Regions from separate parts of the Paenibacillus sp. GCM10023252 genome, predicted to be linked through region 2. Evidence: predicted binding sites of a transcription regulator. Region 2 holds the regulator's gene; the other holds the start of a gene.
The links. Region 2 encodes Rex, which represses fermentation and respiration genes when NADH is low (regulators of the CRP and FNR family bind a similar motif). Its sites were predicted from a motif close to TTGTGAAATATTTCACAA; they were not measured.
Positions count from the first base shown of each region.

Region 1: nadA (quinolinate synthase NadA) is a predicted target of Rex. The motif match lies at 4,161-4,178, and genes of this name have one in related genera.

Region 1 is NZ_JBHSHW010000018.1:70,719-82,200, reverse strand. It holds gene ACFO9Q_RS10605 (type III pantothenate kinase) at 1-612, opposite strand, end outside; gene nadC (carboxylating nicotinate-nucleotide diphosphorylase) at 609-1,493, opposite strand; gene nadB (L-aspartate oxidase) at 1,486-3,099, opposite strand; gene nadA (quinolinate synthase NadA) at 3,134-4,072, opposite strand; gene ACFO9Q_RS10585 (ABC transporter permease) at 4,371-5,324, opposite strand; gene ACFO9Q_RS10580 (ABC transporter permease) at 5,326-6,411, opposite strand; gene ACFO9Q_RS10575 (ABC transporter ATP-binding protein) at 6,408-7,943, opposite strand; gene ACFO9Q_RS10570 (BMP family lipoprotein) at 8,089-9,162, opposite strand; gene ftsH (ATP-dependent zinc metalloprotease FtsH) at 9,621-11,482, opposite strand, start outside.
Region 2 is NZ_JBHSHW010000021.1:297,593-309,074, reverse strand. It holds gene ACFO9Q_RS12490 (acetate/propionate family kinase) at 1-1,068, opposite strand, end outside; gene ACFO9Q_RS12485 (3-hydroxyacyl-CoA dehydrogenase family protein) at 1,068-1,940, opposite strand; gene ACFO9Q_RS12480 (AAA family ATPase) at 2,103-3,608, opposite strand; gene ACFO9Q_RS12475 (hypothetical protein) at 3,601-4,143, opposite strand; gene ACFO9Q_RS12470 (DUF5590 domain-containing protein) at 4,259-4,789, opposite strand; gene ACFO9Q_RS12465 (amidohydrolase) at 4,789-6,096, opposite strand; gene ACFO9Q_RS12460 (redox-sensing transcriptional repressor Rex) at 6,077-6,739, opposite strand; gene dinG (ATP-dependent DNA helicase DinG) at 6,752-9,601, opposite strand; gene ACFO9Q_RS12450 (hypothetical protein) at 9,617-10,360, opposite strand; gene panD (aspartate 1-decarboxylase) at 10,483-10,866, opposite strand; gene panC (pantoate--beta-alanine ligase) at 10,859-11,482, opposite strand, start outside.

The DNA of each region.
Region 1 (11,482 bases), on a different contig from region 2:
TACGATTCCATCTACTTGCCCCGCATATCCGAATATAATGCCAGCCTGCATCGATGTCACAGGATTCCTCCCGATAACCGACTTCGGCCTGACCAGCTCGATGCGTGGAAGCTTGGCCGCCCTCTGGTACAAGGCTTCTGTAGAGATGCCTATGCCAGGCACGATGGCGCCGCCGAGGTAGCTGCCATGCTCATCGATATAATCGAAGGTAGTGGCGGTTCCGAAGTCGACGACGATAAGCGGCGTTCCATACTTCTCAATACCGGCAATGGAATTGACGATGCGGTCGGCTCCTACCTCGCGAGGGTTCTCATAGCGGATGTTAAGGCCCGTCTTGACCCCAGGGCCTACCACAAGCGGCGACTTGCGGAGATACTTCAGACATAGCTGCTCAAGTGTCCGCATGAGGGGAGGCACGACAGACGAGATAATGACTCCCTCAATCTGATCAAGCTTGACCCCCGCGAAGCTGAACAGATTGTAGATATTAATGCCGTACTCATCTACCGTCGCGGAACGATTCGTACTGAGACGCCAGTGGTGGAGCAGCTCCTTGCTCCGGTAGATGCCCAGTACAATATTCGTATTGCCTACATCAATGACAAGAATCAAGAGAAGCGCCCCCCCTTCTTCTCGTTCAGATCAAGCGAGATATCAAGCGCATGGAAGGAGTAGGTTAAGCCTCCTACGGAGATGACATCCACCCCGCATGCGGCCATGCTATAGATGGTGTCGATGCGCACGCCGCCGGATGCCTCGACCACGACATGAGGAGATCTCTCCTTAATAAGCATTACGGCTTGCTTCATGAGCTGTGTGTCCATGTTGTCCAGCATAATAATATCTGCTCCGCTTGCCAGCGCTTCCTCTACCTGCTCCAGCGATTCCGTCTCTACTTCAATCTTCATCGTATGTGGAATAACTCTGCGCGAGGCTTCGACGGCCGCACGAATTCCACCAGCACCCTTGATATGGTTGTCCTTGATCATTACCGCATCATATAAGCCGAAGCGATGATTATGTCCGCCACCGACACGAACCGCGTACTTCTCCAGCATCCGATGTCCTGGAGTCGTCTTGCGAGTATCGACTAGTCGGGTTGGCAGTCCATCCAGCGCCTTAACGAAGCTCTGGGTCTTGGTCGCAATACCGGACAGCCGCTGCAGCAGGTTCAGGGCAAGCCTCTCCCCGGTCAGCAAGCTGTGCGTACTCCCTTCCACCGTTGCAATGATCGTCCCGTGAGTCACGGAGTCGCCATCGCTCACCTTCGCCTCGAACTCAAGGGATGGATCTACAATCTCGAAGACAAGCTGCGCCACCGGCATTCCGGCAACTACCCCGCTGTCCTTCATATGAATAACAGCCTTGGACAACGATCCCGCTGGAATCGTTGAAGCTGTCGTGATGTCTCCGCTCCCGATATCCTCTGCCAGCCAGCTCTTGATCTGCTCGCGCAGTGTCTCATTGTAGCTGCCTGAGAGTAATTCAATCATGCTCAATCCGCTCCTCTGTTAAGCCGTATTCCCGATGAAGCACCGTATGCTTGCGCCAGAGAAGGTCATCCCGTTCGGGAAAATCCTCCCGGTAATGAGCCCCCCGGCTCTCTTCCCGCTGCAGAGCGGCTTCCGTCGTCAGCATGGCGCACGTAAGCAGATTAGCGAATTCATATTCCTCACGCTTCGTCAGCTCAGACTGGTAGATGGGCAGCTGGCGCTTCAGCTCCTCCAGCCCCTTGGCCAGCCCCTTCGCGTCACGCCGCAGGCCAGCATAGCGAACCATAATCTTCTGCAGCTTCAGCCGCTTCTCAACGACAGCCTGCATCGGAACGCCGCTGCGCTCCTGCTTGTATTCGACATGAATGCTACCGTAATGACCGTCCAGCTCTTGAATGCGCTTGATGATGCGGCGGCCGAATACAATCGCTTCGGACAAGGAATTGCTGGCGAGCCTGTTCGCTCCATGTACACCGGTTGAAGACACTTCGCCGCAAGCGAACAATCGCTTAATATTGGTCTCTCCATTCAAGTCGGTCTTCACTCCGCCCATCATATAATGAGCCGCCGGTGCAACCGGAATCCAATCGGTCGTCAGATCGAGACCATAGCTCAGACAGTACTCATAGATGTTCGGGAACCGATGCTTCACCATATCGGCAGACTCATGGGTGACGTCAATATAGACGAAGGTGGACTTCGTCTCCTCCATCTCGCTCACAATTGCCCTTGCCACCACATCGCGCGGGGCGAGCTCCAGCTGGTGATGGTAGCGCTCCATGAAGCGCTCCCCGCGAATGTTGCGAAGGACAGCGCCCTCCCCGCGAACCGCTTCGGAGATCAGGAAGCGCGGCGCCCCTGGGTAGCAGAGTGAGGTAGGATGGAATTGGAAGAACTCCACATCCTGTATGTAGGCGCCAGCGCGATAGGCCATGGCTATGCCGTCTCCAGTTGCCACTTCGGGATTCGTCGTATAGCGATACAGCTGTCCGGCCCCGCCAGAGCATAGTACCGTTGCCTTGCCTCGGACGAATAACCGGGATCCGTCCGGCTTCTGCACGAGTGCCCCCACACATTCGCCATCATCCGTAATGAGGTCAATGACGAAGTGATCATCCCATACTTCAATAGCCGGATTCTCCATTGCCTTCTCGGAGAGCGCACGGACGATCTCATAGCCTGTAGCATCCCCATTGGCATGCAGAATGCGGCGCTGGCTATGCGCCCCTTCCTTCGTCAGAGCGAACTCCCCGTTCTCCTGATCGAACTGCGTACCCATTTTAACGAGGTCCTTGACCCCCTTCGTTCCTTCGTGGACAAGAATATTCACCGCTTCATCCGAACAGAGTCCGGCTCCTGCGATTAGCGTATCCTGCCTGTGATAGGCGGGTGAGTCGTCCTCGGAGATGACGGCCGCGATGCCGCCCTGCGCATAGCGAGTATTGCTGTCGAGCAGTGACTTCTTCGTAATCATGAGGACAGAGCCTGTCTCACTTGCCCGTATAGCGGTAAAAAGACCGGCAATGCCGGCCCCGATGACAATCACGTCTGTTGTTATGACTGGAAGTTCATCCAGCGATACGTCAACCAAATATCTTGGAATCATGGCTGCTCCTCCATAGAGATGGGAGTAGCGCAGGCTACTTAACTAGCAGCATGCGCTCCAAGGACAATCGTGCTTGCTCCGCCACTTGCTCCGGAACGTAGATCTGCGGCTGCATCGTCTCCAAGCAGCGGACCAGCTTCTTCAAGTTGTTGACCTTCATATTGGGGCAGACCAGATACTTCGAGGCGAAGTGGAACGTCTTGTTCGGGCTGTCCAGACGAAGCTGGTAACCGGTTCCATCCTCTGTGCCTACGATGAATTCCTGAACGTCTGATTCCTTGCAATACTTAATGATAGCGGTTGTGCTTCCGACGAAGTCTCCGAGCTCTACCACTTCAGGTCGGCACTCTGGATGAACGACGAACTGAGCATTCGGGTACTTGGCCTTCATCTCTTCAACATCCTTGACGGTGAGCATGTCATGAGTGTTGCAGTAGCCTTCCCATATAATCATCTTCTTGTCCGTATGCTGCTGGACATAATGGCCGAGATTCTTGTCCGGTACCCAGATGACCTCATCGCCCTCGACCGAGTTAACGACCTTCACAGCATTGGCGGACGTACAGCATATATCGGTCTCCGCCTTAATCTCTGCAGAGGAGTTAATGTAGGTCACGACCTTGGCATTCGGGTGCTGGGCCTTCAGCTTGCGAAGGCCGTCTACATTGACCATATCCGCCATAGGACAGCCAGCCCGCTCGTCCGGGATAATGACCGTCTTGTTCGGCGCGAGGATCTTCGCACTCTCGCCCATGAAGTGAACGCCACAGAATACAATGACATCGGCATCGGTCTCCGCTGCCTTCTGGGCGAGCAGGAACGAGTCACCGCGGAAGTCGGCAACCTCTTGAATCTCATCACGCTGATAATAATGAGCTAATATGATGGCATTACGCTCTTGCTTCAATTGCAGCAGCCGTTCACGCAATTCCCTGTTCTGTTCTGCCTTGCGTTCCAGTGCTAATGCTTCCACAGGTAATCCTCTCCTCTTATGAGGGATGGGGGCTTCTAGGTGAAGTGCCCATTCCGAATGGGGCGCAGACTGATGTAAGCAGGTGACATTGTGAAATCATGCACAAACTTATAGAGTCGTTGCCTATAGTGTAAACCAAAAGGGATAAATTCATTTGATTAAGATTTAATTTACACTCGCTTAAGGAACCTGTCAACAACGGATATACGATGCCAGCGGCACTTGTTATAAAAAAACAAGCCCTGCAGTCCATATGTCATTCACACAGGTCTGCAGGGCTGTTCCAATACTAATAAGGCTACCGCTTGGCTGGGTCGTAGGGCTGACCGAGCGCCTTCGGCGCCGTGGAGCGTCCTACGGCTGCAGCAAGGACAATCAAGGTGAGCAAGTACGGCAGCATGTAGAAGAATTCGGTCGGAATGCTCTGCGACCACTCATACAATTGAGCAAAGTTGCGCAGCGCCTGTGCGAAGCCGAAGAAGATTGCCGCTCCAGCTACACCAATCGGATTCCACTTGCCGAAGATCAAGGCAGCAATCGCGATGAAGCCTTGGCCGGAGATCGTGTTGTGCGCGAAGTTGCTGGTCGTCGTGAGCGTAATCGTTGCCCCGCCAAGACCGGCAAGCGCACCAGATATCATCACACCGATGTAGCGATAGCGATTGACGTTAATTCCAACCGTATCGGCTGCGCTCGGATGCTCTCCGACGGAGCGGAGGCGCAGGCCGAACGGAGTTCTGTACAACACATAGTAACTTACTATAGTTAGCAGAATGACGATATACGTCGTTGGATGGGCGGTGAAGATCGCTTCCCCGAGCAAGGGGATATCAGACAAGCCCGGAATATGCCACTTGTGGAACGTCTCCTCAAGTGTAGGCGTCTGGCCGGAGCCTTCATACAAGCTCTTGGTCAAGTAGATGGAGAAGCCGAGAGCAAGTATATTAATGACGACGCCGACGACCGTCTGGTCCGCTCGGAACGTAATGGTCGATACCGCATGGAGCAAGGAGAATAGAATACCGAAGATCAGAGCCGCCAGGAATCCAATCCATGGCGATGCGCCTCCGTAGCCTGCACGAATGGAATAATCGGTCACGACTGCCGCGGAGAATGCGCCCACGACCATCAGACCTTCCAGTCCGATGTTAATCACCCCTGAGCGTTCCGAGAATAAGCCGCCGAGAGCGGTGAAGATAAGAGCAGCCGAGAAGACCAGCGTCGTATTAATGAGTTGTCCAAGTATCTCCATGTTAAGCTGCCTCCTTCCGCTTATCTGCTCGACGTGCCATGAACGGCTTCAATAGGAACTTCACGATACCGTGTGCCGCTACGAAGAAGACTACCGAGCCGATCACGATCCGCACGATCTCCGGAGGCACCTCTGCCCCGAAGCTCATTCCTGCTGAACCGTAGCTTAATCCTCCGAAGAGCACCGCACCCAGCAGGACACCGATTGGCGTATTGCCTCCCAGCAGAGCAACCGCGATGCCATCGAAGCCGTAGCCCGGAAGGCCTGCCATTACGGTCTGGTAGCCGAATACCCCTAGAATCTCGAATGCTCCGCCCAGACCAGCGAACACACCGCTAATGAACATAGACTTCATGAGAGTACGATTGACGTTCATACCTGCATAATGAGCCGCGTCTGGATTGTGGCCGACCGCACGCAGCTCGTAGCCTAGCTTTGTTTTCCACAGGATGATGAAGAACACGACTACACAGATAACAGCTACGAGTGTTCCCCAGTGAACGCGAGCATTGTCCATCAGTTCGGATAACCAGCCGATGGCCATGGATGCCGAGCCCGGAACCGTCTCCGTCTTCTGTTGGTTCGGCATGACGAAGAATCTGGCCATTAAGAAGTTCGCCAGGAATAGCGCAATCCAGTTCAGCATAATGCCCGAGATGACTTCATTCACGCCTCTAGCAGCCTTCAGCCAGCCGGCAATCGCAGCCCATAGGCCGCCGAACACCGCTCCGACAATGACGGCAAGCGGGGCATGAATGATCCAAGGCAATCCATCGATGGAGACCCCGATTATAGTAGCCCCTGTCATCCCCATGACGAATTGTCCCTCTGCCCCAATGTTGAACAACCCCGTACGGAAGGCGAAGGCGATGGCGAGACCGGTGAAAATAAGGGGAGTAATCGCGCGGACAGCTTCCGCCCGATCATAAGGCTGCTCGAACAGCTTGCCGAACAGTGAAGAGTACGCCAAGATCGGATCATAACCGCCGGCCAGCATGACAATGGCCCCAGTAATCAAGCCTAATATAATGGCTGTGAGCGGGACGAGAATCGAAGACTTGTTGAATACCTTACCGCCTGTGTTCATGACACTCGTCCTTCCTCTACCGTATTTCCTGCCATCATCAGGCCTAGCTGCTCATCGTCTCGAACATCCGCGTCCACTTCGCCCATCAGTCTGCCTTCATACATAACAGCAATCCGATCAGAGAGGGCATAGAGCTCGTCCAGCTCGAAGGAGATCAGCAGGATGGCCTTGCCATTATTCCTGGCTTCCACGAGACGCTTGTGCACATATTCAATCGCTCCGATATCAAGGCCGCGTGTAGGCTGAACTGCGATTAGAAGGTCTGGATCTTGCCATAGTTCGCGAGCAATGATAGCCTTCTGCTGATTCCCTCCGGATAATGCCCTTGCCTGCACACCGATACCAGAGGTACGCACATCGAACTCATCCACCAGCTTGCTCGCAAGTGTATTCATCGCCTTGAAGTCGAGGAATAGGCCGCGTCCGAATTCCGGCTCGAAGTAGCTGCCGAGAATCATATTCTCGCTCAGAGAGAAGTCTAGGACGAGGCCGTGCTTGTGTCGATCCTCTGGAATATGACCAACTCCAGCTACGGAGATCTCACGCGGGGAGCGATTCGTGACGTCTCTTCCGTTCAGCTGCACAACTCCGCCTTGCAGGCTGCGCATTCCCGTAATCGCTTGTACAAGCTCGCTCTGGCCGTTGCCGTCTACTCCCGCAATACCAAGGATCTCACCCGCACGAATCTGGAATTCGACGCCGTTCAGGATCGACTTACCCTGCTCACCCTTCATCTGAAGATGATTGACCGACAGGACTACGTCGCCCGGCGTGCTCTTCGTCTTCGACACTTGGAAGTTCACTTCTCTACCGACCATGAGGGAAGCGAGCTCCTTCTCATTCGTCTCTGCCTTCAGCACCGTACGGATGACCTTGCCTCGGCGAATAACGGTCACTCGATCCGCAATGGTCATAATCTCCTTCAGCTTGTGCGTGATGAGGATGATGGACTTGCCTTCCGCAGCCAAGCTGCGAAGAATCTCAATCAGCTCTTCAATCTCCTGAACGGTGAGCACGGCCGTCGGCTCATCGAAGATGAGGATGTCGGCACCGCGATACAGCGTCTTCAGAATCTCGACGCGCTGCTGCATCCCAACGGTTATATCTTGAATCCGCACCTGCGGATCTACTCTCAGACCATAGCGCTCGGAGATGCTCCGAACCTTATCATTCGCTTGCTTGTAGCTAATCGCAATTCCGTTACGAGGCTCATTGCCAAGCACGATATTCTCAGCCACTGTGAAGGGCTCTACGAGCTTGAAGTGCTGATGAACCATGCCAATGCCAAGATCAATTGCTGTGGAAGCGCCATCAATGACAGTAGGAACACCGTTCACAACAATCTCGCCTTCATCGGGCTGATACAATCCGAATAGAATATTCATTAGCGTGGACTTGCCAGCGCCGTTCTCGCCCAGCAGTGCATGAATCTCACCGCGGCGCAGTTCAAAATTAATGGAGTCATTGGCGACGAGGCCAGGGAATCGCTTCGTAATACCCTTCAGCTCAACAGCTGGTATGCTCTGGTCCATTCTCATCATCTCCCCGATAGGATCCGGTGACTAAATACTTACCTATGAATTCATAAAACAGGACAAGACCGGCCCCTAAGCCGGTCTTGTCGGATAATCAATCTGCCTTACCTCAAGATCGAGTTCCGAGCCGTCTATGCAAGTGTTATTTGCCAGGCTCAGTTGGGACCTTGATCTCGCCGGATACGATCTTCGCCTTGTACTCTTCCACCTTAGTCAGTACGTCAGCAGGCACGTTCTTCGTAGAAGTCTCTGGAAGACCAACCGCATCATCCTTCAGACCCAGCTCTTGAACGGAACCTCCTGCCCACTTGCCATCAACAAGATCCTTGGAGATCTTCTCAACAGCGGCCTTAACACCCTTCGTCATCGAAGTCAGTGTCACTTCATCACCGAACTCCAGGGATTGGTCCTTATCGACGCCGATAACCCATACCTTCTTGCCGGACTTCACACGTTCCTGCGCTTCATTGAATACGCCGTTGCCTGTTGCGCCGGAAGCGTGGAAGATAATGTCCACACCGTCATTGTACATCGTTGCAGCAGCTGCCTTACCCAGGTCAGGCTTACCGAAGTCGCCTGTGTAGTTAATGGATACCTTAGCATCAGGCTTAACTGCCTTCACGCCAGCTACGAAGCCTGCTTCGAACTTCGTAATGACCGGAATCTTCATGCCGCCAACGAAGCCAATCTTGTTCGTCTTCGTCATCAGGCCAGCTACCACGCCTACCAGGTAAGAACCTTCATGCTCCGCGAATGTAACGGAAGCTACGTTAGGCGCCTCTACCACGTTGTCGATGATAGCAAGCTTCGCGTCCGGGTTATCCTTCGCAACCTTAGCCATCGCTTCGGAGAATAGGAAGCCGATTCCCCAAGTCAGGTCATACTTATCACGTACGAATTGATTCAGGTTAGGCTCTAAGTCTGCATCGCCCTTGGATTCTAAGTATTTGACCTCTGCGCCGGTATCCTTCTTCACTTGCTGAAGAGCTTCCCATGCGCTCTGGTTGAACGACTTGTCATTCACGCCGCCTACATCTGTAACCATACCAATCTTGAGATCCGACTTCGGAGCATCTGGTGATGGTGATGCCTCATTGCCTGCGTTGCCGCCGGTATTGTTGTTCTTGCCGTCCTCATTGTTCTTCGCGCCGCATGCGGATAGGACAAGCGTCAGCACTAGGACGAGTACTAATGTCCAGCTAAGTTGTTTCTTCATTGCGATCTCTCCCCTGCTCTTATTATTGGTCCTGCCCGGAATAGCTGCTGCCTCATCGTACGTGTACATAGTCTCTGCTCTTCACGGCTGTTACTACACCATTATAATTACAAAAGTTCAAACGTCAATGAAATTGTGTCAGGAAAGGTGACGTGTTCCATCGAATTCATGGCAGTCAACAACTCATTGATGTTCACGATGTAACTTAAATGTAAGATTCTGGCCATAAAACAAAGAATATTACCCCACTTAAGGGTAGTTAATGAAGCCGTAACATCCCTATTATCGGCTATTCCCGAACATTGTTCAAGCCCTTCCTTAGCATAAATCCAAGGATCTCATCGCTCAATCCCTATTATTCCCCATAATCTCCCCATAATGCGTGAAAAAAGCTATCCCGCCACAAAAAGTGGGTCGGGATAGCTTCTTAAGTTGAAATATGTTCATGCCCAATGTTGTTATTGTTTATTCGGGTCGTCTGAGCCTTCACCCTTGTTCTCATCAAGAGCAGGAGGTTCGATCTCGCCTTCACGAGTCTGAATGCGAACCTTGACGCCGCCAACCGTGTCTACAATTGGATCAGCCGTCGATTCACCCTCAGGAGCGGAACTGCCCTCAGGCAGCTTGCCATCCAGTGAACCCGTCTCGATCAGTCGCTTAATCTGCTCCAGCTCGAGCGTCTCAACCTCTAGCAGCGTGTTCGCAATGAGATGCATCTCCTTGCTCTTCTCACTAAGGAGAGTCTTCGCACGGTCATAACATTGCGTGATGAAGTTCTGCATCTCTTGGTCAATCTCGTAGGCAATCGCGTCCGAGTAATTCTGCTCATGTCCGATATCACGGCCCAGGAACACTTGACCTTGGGAGGAGCTGCCGAACTGCATCGGTCCAAGCTTGTCGCTCATCCCGTACTCCATAATCATGCTGCGTACGATGGAAGTCGCTTGCTTGAAGTCGCTGTATGCGCCAGTGCCGATCTCACCGATGAACAGCTCCTCGGCAACGCGTCCGCCAAGCAATCCCGTAACCTTATCGAGAAGCTCTTGCTTCGTGACGAGCATACGGTCTTCCTTCGGAAGCATAATGACATATCCGCCGGCACGGCCGCGCGGGATAATCGTCACCTTGTGAACCATGTCGGCATGCTCCAGGAAGTAACCGGCAATGGTGTGTCCTGCTTCGTGATAAGCGACGATACGCTTCTCGCGATCGGAGATGACGCGGCTCTTCTTCTGCGTACCAACGATAACGCGGTCAATCGCTTCGTCCACTTCATTCATCGCGATGTCCTTCTTGTTGCGACGGGCTGCCAGGAGGGCTGCTTCATTCAGCAAGTTCTCCAGATCCGCACCGGTGAAGCCTGTTGTGCGCTTCGCAATAATGTCCAGACGGACATCCTTGTCGAGCGGCTTGTTGCGAGCGTGTACCTTCAGTACCGCTTCGCGGCCCTTCACATCTGGACGGTCGACCGTAATCTGACGGTCGAAGCGGCCCGGTCGAAGCAAGGCAGGATCGAGAATATCCGGACGGTTCGTTGCAGCAACGATGATGATTCCCTCATTCGCACCGAAGCCATCCATCTCTACGAGCAATTGGTTCAGCGTCTGCTCGCGCTCATCATGTCCGCCGCCGAGTCCAGCTCCACGCTGACGGCCTACGGCATCGATCTCATCGATGAAGATGATACATGGCGCGTTCTTCTTCGCATTCTCGAACAAGTCACGGACACGGGATGCGCCGACACCGACGAACATCTCGACGAAGTCCGAACCGGAGATGGAGAAGAACGGCACGCCGGCTTCGCCTGCAACGGCTCTGGCCAGCAACGTCTTACCTGTACCTGGAGGACCGACGAGCAGGACGCCCTTCGGAATACGTGCGCCAACCAGGTTGAACTTGCGCGGATCCTTCAGGAAGTCAACGACCTCCACCAGCTCCTGCTTCTCTTCGTCTGCCCCCGCAACATCCTCGAACGTGATGCGCTTCTTCTCTTCATTGTACAGACGCGCACGGCTCTTGCCGAAGTTCATGACCTTGCCGCCGCCGCCCTGGGCTTGATTCATAAGGAAGAAGAACAGGATGAAAATAATCACAAAAGGAATGATGGAAGTAAGGAACGTCAGCCAAATGCTAGGCGTATCCATCTTCTTCGCTTCAAACTCGAACTTGTACTTCTCCCCCGCATCCTTCAAATCCTCGCCGGCTTCGAGAGGAACTCTTGATACGAATTGATCGCTCTCCGCATCAGCAGGAGCTTTTCTATATTTACCTGTGACCCAATAAGTCTGACCATCGTACTTCATCGTAAGCTTAGCTACGT
Region 2 (11,482 bases):
GGCATCCAGCTCAATGCCGAGGAAGGTTAGCCCTTCACACACCGCTTGACGCAGCACGACGGAATTCTCGCCGACGCCGGCGGTGAAGACGAGCACGTCCACACCATTCATCCCCGCAGCATAGGCGCCAATGTACTTGCGAAGTCGGTACGTGTACATATCGAAGGCAAGCCGAGCGTTCTTATCCCCCTCCGCCATCGCTTCGGTAATCTCCCGCATATCACTGCTAAGGCCGGATACCGCGAGCATCCCGCTATGCTTGTTCAGCATGGAGTTCACTTCATTCAGCGTCAAGTCCTCCTTGTTCATGACGAATGGAACGATCGCAGGATCGAGATCCCCGCTTCGAGTACCCATCATTAGACCTTCCAGAGGAGTCATTCCCATACTCGTATCGAAGGACTTGCCATCCAAGATAGCCGTGCAGCTAGCGCCATTGCCGATATGCGCAGTGATCATCTTCAGAGAGGCTAGAGGCTGTTCCAGCAGCGCTGCAGCCTGCGCACTCACATAGGAATGGGAAGTGCCATGGAAGCCATAGCGGCGAATCTTGTGACGCCTGTAGAGCACCTTAGGAATTGGATACAAGTACGAAGCTTCCGGCATCGTCTGGTGGAAGGCTGTATCGAAGACGACTGCCTGCGGAACATTGGGCATATTCGCCTCGACTGCAGAGATTCCCATCATATGTGCAGGATTGTGGAGCGGCGCAAGATCGAACAAGCGCTTAATCTCCTGCTTCACCTCCGTTGTGACGAGCACCGACGACTTGAACACTTCGCCTCCGTGCACCACTCGGTGACCGACCGCCTCGATCTGGGAGATGTCGCTGAGAATGCCGTGTTCCGGATGAAGCAGCATGTCAATGACGCGCTTAACAGCCGTTACATGATCCAGTATCTCGCTCACATCGCGAACCTCAGCCTTATCAGCCGGTTCATGCGTGACGATGGATGAGTCCATCCCGATACGCTCCACGCGCCCGCTTGCGAGCACCGACTCGTCCTTCATATCGTAGAGCTGGTACTTCAGCGAAGAGCTGCCAGCATTCATGACTAGTACTTTCATTACACCCGGTCTCCATCCTTGTCATATTTGAAAAATCCGATGCCCGACTTCACGCCGAGATGTCCAGCCCGCACCATCTTCTTCAGAACAATGGATGGCCGATACTTCAGCTCGCCATACTCACGGAACATCCGGTCCAGCGCAGCAAGCACCGAATCAAGCCCGAAGCGGTCCGCCATCTCGAATGGACCATGCTGGAAGGAATAGCCGATTCTCATCGCGCTGTCGATATCTTCCGCGGAGGCGACCCCTTCTTCTAGGACATGAAGAGCCTCATTAATGAACAAGCAGATGAGCCGTGTTGTTACGAAGCCAGGTGACTCGAACACCATGACTCCCTTCTTCTGAATCACCTCTTCAACGAAGTGCTTCGTCCGGTTGAATGTATCCTCCGACGTTTTAAGACCGCGAACGATCTCAACCAGGTCAATCTTGGATACGGGATATATGAAATGGGCACCAATCACCCTCTCAGGCAGCATCGTTACCGATGCCAGCTCAGTTAAGCTTAAAGTCGATGTATTGGAGACTAGAATCGCATGCGGTGAGCAGATTTCGTCCATTTTACGGAAAACCATTTTTTTGCTTTCTAAATCCTCCGTGATGGTCTCAATCACCATCTCACAGCGCGCAAGATCCGCATAATCCTCCGTCATATGAATACGGCTCAGAATGAGCTTCTTCTCCGCTCCGGTTAGTGCCCACTTCTCAATCTGCTTGTCGAGGCTCTGTTCAATCATCTGCTTGCCTGAACTCAGCTTCTCGGTTGAGAGCTCAATTAAGTATACGTCGAGACCCTTGGATGCCAGCATCTCAGCTATCCCTTGTCCCATCGTGCCAACTCCGATAACTCCTACATTCCTTACTGTCACTTCAGTTTCCTCCTAGGTGCCTGCTTCCAACTGCATCGTCATCGATGCGTGAATGAGAACCATTCTCTCTAATCTATCTATGCCTTCTTATTATAACTAATTCAGACAAAAATAGAAGGCGGACGCATGGTCCGCCTTAAAATTGTTAAAATGAAAACGTTATTAGACACTCTGGAGCGATCCAGCCTCTGAGATCAGCTTGCGGAACTGCTCACCGCTGAGCGTCTCTTCCTTCACCAATATATCCAATGACCGCAGGAACACGTCACGCTGTGCTTGAAGGAGCCCCTTCGTACGGAGCATCAGCTCATCCAGAATGCTCTTGTTCACCTTCGCCCAGCTGTCTGGCGTCATCATATGATTATCAATAATACCTAGCTCCGTTAATCCGCTCTCCACCATTGTGCGAACGATGCTCATTGCGGTATCGAAGTCACCGCGGGAGCCTGTGCTGCGGTCACCGTAGAACAGCTCTTCAGCTGCAGCTCCGCCCAGCGCAACCATAATCTGATTGTTCAGGAATTCCCGAGTATACAGATACCGGTCCTCCTGAGGATTGTGACGAACATAGCCAAGCGCTTGACCTCTAGGAGATAGTGCAACCTGAGATACACTGCCCGGATTAACAAGCTCTGCCGTTATCGCATGGCCGAGCTCATGTAGAGCTACCCGCTCCCGCTCTTCCTTCGTCGATTCACGGTCCGTCTTCTCCCCCATCATGACCTTGTCGATGGCCATAGACAGATGGGACTGCTGAATAGCAGCGCTCTGTTCTCTCATCGCATAGATAGCCGCTTCGTTCATGACACTCTCGAGCTGTGCACCGGAGAAGCCGAATGATTCCTCTGCAATCTTCTCCAGGTTAATACCCTCAGCCAGCGGCTTGTTCTTCGCATGGATGGCTAGGATATGGTGACGACCCTTCTTGTCCGGCAGATCCACCCCAATATGGCGGTCGAATCTGCCTGGGCGGGTAAGGGCGCTGTCGAGCATCTCCTTACGGTTCGTCGCCGCCATGAGCAGGATGCGAGGAGACTCGGATGTATGAATGCCGTCCATCTCGGTGAGCAGCTGGTTCAGCGTCTGATCATACTCTCGATGCTGGCCGCCGTCACGCTTACCGCCAATGACGTCAATCTCATCAATGAAGATGACCGCGCTGCTCTTGCCTTCCTTCTCAGCCTTCTGCCTCGCGTCCTTGAACAGGTCGCGGACGCGGCCTGCGCCAACGCCGACATACATCTCAACGAACTCACTGCCGGATGCCGCCATATAGACGGAATCCGTATAGTGCGCTGCTGCCTTAGCCAGCAGCGTCTTCCCTGTGCCCGGAGGTCCGGTAAGCAGTATCCCCTTCATCGGCCGAATGCCCAGCTTCGCAATCTCCTCCTGCTTCACAAGGAAGTCGAGCGACTCAATCAGCTCTTGCTTCGCTCGCTCTTGACCGCCAATCTGCTCGAAGGAGAGCGGTGCGGGAAGATTAGCTCTGCGGGAACGCTTGCCTGCAGCAGCAGTCAGATTGCCTCTGCCGCCCTTCGCTGTATACAGGAAGGCAGCTGCGAAGAGGGAGATGAGTATGAAGGGAACGATGTTCACCCCTCGAAGCAGCAGGAACAGCAAGAGGACGGGAACAACCCCAATCGCTATCTCTCGGTAATACTTAAGCATTAGACCAAGCCTCCATTCGTGCTGGAGTGCGCGGCAATACGACATACTTCGCTGCACCTTGGCTCTTCATAGTGATATACACATTGCTATCATCCATATCTGTAGTCGCCTGCACATCAGGGTGGTCCTTCATGAGCTGAGACATGGCAGCAGGGATATTGGAATACGTCTGAGTCTCCATCGCTTCAGCAACCTCGAACAGAATGGAAGACCACATCTTCTCCAAGCGCTGATCCGGCTTGTTCTTAATATCAAGCTGCAGCTCACGGTCCCCAATGGAGCCGCTGCCTTCCTTCATAATCCGGCTATATATATCATGCAAGTTCGCATTATCATCCAAGAGCAGGCTTACCGTAACGAGGTCAGGCTTGAATTGCGGCTGTTCCGAGGATACGACGCCCGGAAGCTTGTTGACAACGCCTTCGAGAGGCGCCTTCACCGCCACCTGATGATAGATCAGCCAACCGCCGAACAAGACAAGAGCCGCGGCTGCGGCAGAGATAAGAATAGGCATAATCCGTAGCTTCGTCATCATGTGGAATAACCCCCTTATATCCATTCATGTATACTATCGTCTATCAACTTCGATATAAGAGAGTATATCATATATGGAATCATGAAGGGGGTGTAAAAACAGGAAAGTGTTACGGTTATGTGCCGAACCTGCCGGTCAGCTTGTAGGTCGTTATATAAGAGCCGTCTGTCACTCTATAGAAGTCATAATAATGCTTCGTCATGTCCTCTTGCCGGGAATAATAGATCTCCCAGATCTTCTCTCCGTTCAGCAGACCGAGCTCAATTCGAATAATCTCTGCATCTGGCTTCGACTGAAGCAGACTCCTTCGAACCTGACTCTTCGGAATAACCTGAGAGGCTTGCAGCCACTGAGGCTCCCCTTCTTCGGGCACCCATACAATCAGCTTCACGCCCTCCGCGGTCTCCCCTTCAATCGTCCAGACGACCCCATCCCAGATATGCTTGTACGCACTCGTTACCTTGGTTAGCTGAGCGGCTTCTGCAGCAGCCTTCTCAGCCTGCTCCTGCTGCTCCCAATCTGGAGCTTGAGCGGATCTGAACAGGAAGAAGAGAGCAAGGAGAACGCCTGCAACCACAAGCCCGGATAGCCAGCCTATTCGCTTAGCGGTGAGGAATGGAGGACGTTTTCTCCGAACGGCCCGCATCAGCTCTTCAACAGTCGTTCGAAGGAAGCCTGTGCTTCGTAACGAATCTTCTCCTCATCGAGTGTCGTGCACTGTCCATTCTTAACCAGCTGCTTGCCATCTACCCATACATGCTTCACATCTTGCCCTGAACCGGAATAGACCAGATGGGAGATGATATCGGTCTTCGGATAATAATGAGGCTTCTCCGTGTCGATGGCGATGAAGTCAGCCTTCATGCCGACCTTCAGCTGGCCTAGTGCCTGCTCCTGCCAGATCGCTCTCGCCCCATATACCGTCCCCATTCGAAGCGCCTCAATAGCCGGAATTGCTGTTGGGTCTCCTGAGATTCCCTTGTGAAGAAGAGCGGCCATTCGAATCTCCTCGAACAGATTCAGATTATTGTTGCTCGCTGCGCTGTCCGTGCCTAGGGCTACCGTCACTCCGGCTCTGAGCAGGTCTGGAACTCTGGCTATGCCGCTTGCCAGCTTCAGGTTGGAGATCGGATTATGCGATACCGCTACTCCGCGGGCAGCCAGCAGCTCGATCTCACCCTCAGTGAGGTGCACCGCGTGAGCGACCAAGGCCGGACGTGTGAATACGCCAAGTCTGTCCAAGTGCTCCACCGGGCGACAGCCGTAATCTCTCACGTTCTGCTCCACCTCTGCGATGGATTCCGACATATGTGTATGCATCGGCAGATTATATTCATGTGCTGCCTGAACGAACTTCTCTATATAATCCGGCGGGCAAGTGTACGGGGCATGAGGCGAGATCATCGTCGTAATTCGCCCGTCTCCCTTGCCGTTCCAATCGCGTGCGAAGGCAATGGCTTCCTTCAGCTTCGCTTGCTGCACCTCTTCGGGACAGAGCCCGATGACTCCGCGAGTCAGCACGCCGCGCATGCCAGAGCTGTCTACCATCTGCGCCACTTCATCCATCCGATCATACATATCCACGAACGCCGTCGTACCGCTCTTCAGCATCTCCACAATAGCGAGCGAGGTGCCGCTTCGCGTGTCGTGATCGACATACTTGCCTTCCATCGGCCACATCTTCTCTTCGAGCCACACTTGAAGATTCTGATCGTCGGAGTAGCCTCTTAGCAGTGTCATCGCTGCGTGGCCATGCGTATTAATCAGACCAGGCAGGAAGGCGAGCTTAGTCCCATCTAGCCGTGTGACATCCTGCTGGAGCTGTACCGGGGCAGGAGCTGCCTCGCCGATATATGTAATCTTGTCATCCGTGATGACCATATGTCCGGTTAACACCGGCACGTCTTCATCCATCGTGATGAAGGTTCCGTTCTCAATCCACAATTGACTCATTAGACCGTTCCCTCTCCCGTTCGCGTTCTAGATAATAGGCCAGGCTTAACAATTCCTTCGTAAAATCAGCATGATGAACCCGCACTTCGTCGGGCACTCGAAGAATGGCAGGAGCGAAGTTCAGTATGCCCTCGACTCCTGCTTCCACGAACTTATTCGCAACGTTCTGAGCTTCCGCTGCCGGTACTGTAATAATACCGATGCGGATGTTATGCTCCTTCACCGTCTCAACCAGATTGTCCATAGACAGTACCGTCATGGAATTAATCTTCGTACCGACCTTGCTCGGATGAGCATCGAATACGGCCGTTATTTTCATGTTGTCCTTGGAATAGGTGTTGTAATTGCACAAGGCGTGTCCCAAGTTGCCGGCACCGACTAGACCGACATTCAATTGCTGATCCAGCTTCAGGATCTGTCGTATTTTCTCAATCAAGTAGCTGACGTCATACCCTATGCCCTTCCGGCCGAAGTCGCCGAAGTAAGCTAAGTCCTTGCGGATCTGTGCGGGATTGAGATCCAGCTTGATTCCGAGCTCCTGAGAGGACACCGTCTGCACCTCACGCTTGCTTAGCTCGCCTAGAACTTGCAGATAGATGGGCAGCCTTCTGACGACGGCTTCTGATATCTTCACTTGCTTCATCCGCTTGCCCTCCTATTCCTGCTTCAACCATTCTCTCATACGAGGCACCATCTGATCCAGATGCATATGCTCAATCTTCGGTCCAGGCAGGGAATATAGAAAGTGCTTCCCGTAATACGTATCGATGACCCTTGTATCATAGATAAGCACAATGCCTCGGTCAGAGGTCGTTCGCACCAATCGCCCGAAGCCTTGCTTGAAGCGAATTACCGCTTGGGGGATCGACAGCTTCATGAACGGATTCTGCTTCTGCAGCTGCAGCAGCTCTGCCTTCGCTTCCGCTAACGGATGGTTAGGCGGCTGGAATGGAAGCCTGACGATAGCCAGGCAGGTAAGCACATCACCTGGAAGGTCTACCCCTTCCCAGAAGGAGCTCGTGCCGAGCAGCACCGACTGCGGCTGCTGGGTGAAGCGTCTCGTCAGCTTCGTCCGATTGCTGCTGTCAATTCCTTGGCCAAGCACGCCTATATCAGCAGCCGCCAGCGCTTCCTTAAGCGGGTCATATACTTGCCGCAGCATGCGGTAAGAAGTGAAGAGCACGAGCATTCTTCCCTTCGTCTCCGCAGCTGCTTCAGCCAGTGAGGCCACTAGTCGCTCAACATACTTAGCATCCACATGTGCGCCCTTCAGCTGCGGGAAGTCACGAGGGATCATGACGAGCGCCTGTTCTCTGTAGTTGAACGGAGATGGCAGCTGTACCGTCTTCAATCTCCCTGATTCCTCCATGCCGGTCAGACCCAGCTGTTCGCATGCATACTGGAATGACTTCTGCACCGATAGGGTAGCCGAGGTCATAATGATACTGTCCTTCTGATCGAAGAAGTATTGCTGAAGCTGGCTGCTGACATCGACCGGAACCGCATAGATGTGAACAGACCGATGCCGGTAGGTCGTATTCGCTTCAATCCAGTAGACAGCGGCAGCTTGATCCATCTTCATGAAGCTGCGCACATCATCGCGAATGCGGGACATATCCCGTACAGCACCATTCAGGTCCGTGATGAGACCCTGAACGGTATTCGTCTCTACCCGATCCTTAATATCTGTACAGATCTTGTCCAGCATACGAATGATTCTGGATAAGTCTCCATGAAGATTCTCCTCTGCCGTAACCGCATACTCGAACCCGCTCGGCAGTTGGTCCTTCTTGAGTCTGCATACGGCCTGAGCTGCACCCTCTGTGCCGCCCTCAACCGAGGTTCCTGCGAAGCTGTACAGGAACTCGAACAGCTTATCCCAATGTTCCTTAATCTCACCAAGGATAGGAACTACGGTATCAATCGTCTCGAGCCATGAGGCTTGGTGATCATCGTCTTCATCTTGCAGCTTGAAGCGCAGTGCAGACAGTACGCCCGCGCGTGAGTCCTTGTACATACGAGTCATCGTGCTGCTTAAGGAATAATAAGATAATTGCATGCCGAGATGCTTGCCTGCGACCTCTTCCATATGATGGGCTTCGTCTATAATTAGATGTTCATAAGCAGGAAGCAGCCGATGATCTGCCCGAATATCAGTGAACAGCATGGAATGGTTCGTTATACAGACATCTGCGATGTTCGCTTCATGCTTCGCTCGATGATAATAACAGCGCTTGAACCAAGGACAGGAACGGTTGAGACAGGAGTCCGCATCGCTGGCTACCGTAGACCAGAAGTCTGCACCCTTGTTGCCGAAGTTCAGCTCCTCTTGATCTCCCGTCTCCGTCTCTCCGAGCCAGACGACCATCTGAGCTGCGGTGAGCGTATCTTCCATCGGACTGCTCATGTCTCTGGTGTTGATCTTGCTCTCGAACTTGCGCAGACAGAGATAATTGCCTCTACCCTTGAAGATAGAGGCTCGGAATGAGAACGGCAGAACCGATCGAAGCAGCGGCAGATCCCTTCCTCTGAGCTGCTCTTGCAGATTAATCGTATGAGTGCTGACCACTACCTTCTTCTGCTGTTGAATTCCATAGTACAGTGAAGGAATCAGGTAACCTAGCGACTTGCCTGTTCCGGTACCCGCTTCAATTAACAAGTGACGTTCCGCCTCGAGCGATTCGAACACCTCTTGGAACATCGTCGATTGTGCTTCCCTCTCTTCGTAAGTGGGGAACAACTCCTTGAAGTTGTTCGTCACCGCCTCCAAGTATTGCTGGAAGGACATCGACTCTATTGGTGAAGGGGTTCCGCTAGGCAGGGAAGGCTCTTCATCCATCCATTCGCCAGCCTTGAGCGCGAACTGGTTGAAGTAGTGGTAAGCATTCATATCAATCGTAGTCTGGCTCTCAACCTGAAGCAGCTGCTCCTGTACGAACCAAGCTAGATCGGAGCCGGCATCCAGCAGCATAGCGATTCGCTGCAGCGTCAGCAGCGGCAGCTCTTGAAGCTTGCGGACGCTCTCTGCGAAGATTAAGGCAGTCGCCATAGCATCGCTGTCCGCCCGATGATGCTGATCATGGGCAACTCCGAATTGCTCGGAGACAGCACCAAGCTGATAGGAAGTAATGGTTGGATATAATATTCTAAGCAGCTCAATCGTATCTAATCTGCGTCCAGCGAACGCATGATATCCGCATTGATCTAATGCTTGATTCAGGAAGCCAGCGTCGAAGCCTACATTATGTGCGACCAGTACGGCATCATCCAATAGTGGAATTAGCTCGACTAGCACCTCATCCAACGTAGGGGCATCCGCAACCATGCTGTCATCTATACCAGTGAGCTGTGTAATGAAGGGGGGGATAAGCTTATCCGGACGAACAAAAGAGGAGTAGGTGCGTTCCACCTGAAGCTCCTCATTCATGACCACCAGACCAACTTGTATCATGCAGTCAGCGGCGGTATGGCCCGTCGTCTCTAAGTCCAGAACTGCAAATTTCATCGTATCTAATTCCTCTCACAGACAGCTTAGCTCCGTGCTTCCGAAGTATAGAGCCAGCTCTCCGGGAGTTTCCTTGCAGCACTTGAGATTAGACAAGGGATCTGCGAAGGCAGGGTAAGCTTGATGGGCTTTCAAAAAAAACTGCTCTGCTTGTTCCATATTCAGGTGAACGGCTTGAATACAGCCTAAGGCATTGAGTCCAAGCGCCTGCCACTTCGGATGCTCTGTGAGTGCAATGAGCAGTTGGAAGTGGCGCTGCGCTTCACTCCATTCCTGAAGATGCATGTGCGTCATGGCTAGAAAAAGCCGTGCAAGATTGTTCTCCGGCGTTCGAGTGACAGCCGAGAGGAAATCCTCTCTGGCATGCTGGAACATGAACAGATGATAATAACCTTGACCGCGTGTAAGATCACGCTTCGTATCAAATGGCACATCCCCGTCTGTCGCTGAGTAACTGGTATTGTTATTGTTGTTAGGTGAGGATATGACCTTGGGAGCTGGGCTGGCACCAACTGCCCCGTATACGGATTCCTCCAGCGCTGCAGCAACAGACTGCTGCGGTGCTTCCTCTTGCTCATTCCTGAATATGGCGAACTTCTCTTCCAGCTGCAGCCATTGCTCGATGAGGGAATCACTTACCTTCTTAAGCATCGCAAGCTGTTCCTCGAACTGTTCTCTCTGCGCAGGTGTTGCCGACGGATAATGTTGGATAATGTGCTGAAGCATGTCGTTCATAGTGGCAAACATGTGCTGGAACATTGCTGCATCCCGCCTTCACCAAAGAATTGAGGGTTGTTACTGCTCATTCTTTGTCTCTGGGGGGCTTAATATACTCCGTCCCAGTCGTTCCATAAGGGAGGAATGACAATCTGCTCAGTACCTTACAGAATGGCTGCATGAATCTCCTGAGACAGCTTCTGCACCGGGCGGTTCTGCTCATTCAGAATAACAACGACAGGCTCGTATGACTTCGCCTCTTCGTTATTCATGACCGCATAGGAGATAATAATGACTTGATCTCCAGGCTGTACCATCCTTGCTGCTGCGCCGTTCAGGCAGATGACGCCTGAACCCCGAGCACCAGTAATGACATAGGTCTCGAATCTGGCGCCGTTGTTGTTATTGACGATCTGAACCTTCTCATTCTCAAGCAGATCGGCTGCCTCCATCAGATCTTCATCAATTGTGATGCTCCCGACATAGTTCAGGTTCGCTTCCGTCACCGTGGCTCGGTGTAGCTTCGACTTCATCATCGTTCTAAGCATGGTTAATCACCTCATTCGGATACAATAATCGATTGTCAATTAGCCGTGTGCTTCCGAACTTAACAGCCAGAGCCAGTATTAGCTTATCGCTCTGCAATAAGATTGGAGCAGCAGCTGGCACCTCTTCGAGGGAAGGATAGGTGTACAGCTCTGCATAATCAATGTCGGCATGATGGGCATTGCTAATCTGCTGTCTGACTCGTTCGAGCAGGGCCTCTGCCGTCATCCCGTCTTCTTGAATCCACTGAGCAGCAGCCTGCAAGGTCTGTGACAGCACGACGGCCTCCGCACGTTCCTCTGCGGATAAGTACACATTCCTTGAGCTAAGCGCAAGCCCGTCCGGCTCACGAACAATCGGACAAGGGACGATCTCTACCGGATAGTTGAGATCGTCGACCATCTGCTGAATGACTGCAACCTGCTGGGCATCCTTCATTCCGAAGTAGGCTCTTGTCGGTCCAATGAGATGGAACAGCTTCCCGACGACCATTCCCACTCCATCGAAGTGCCCTGGCCTTGAAGCACCGCACAGCTTGCTTGTTAGACCGCTGACAAGTACGCGTGTCAGCGGCTTCTTCGGATACATCTCTTCCGTGGACGGAAGGAAGACGAGATC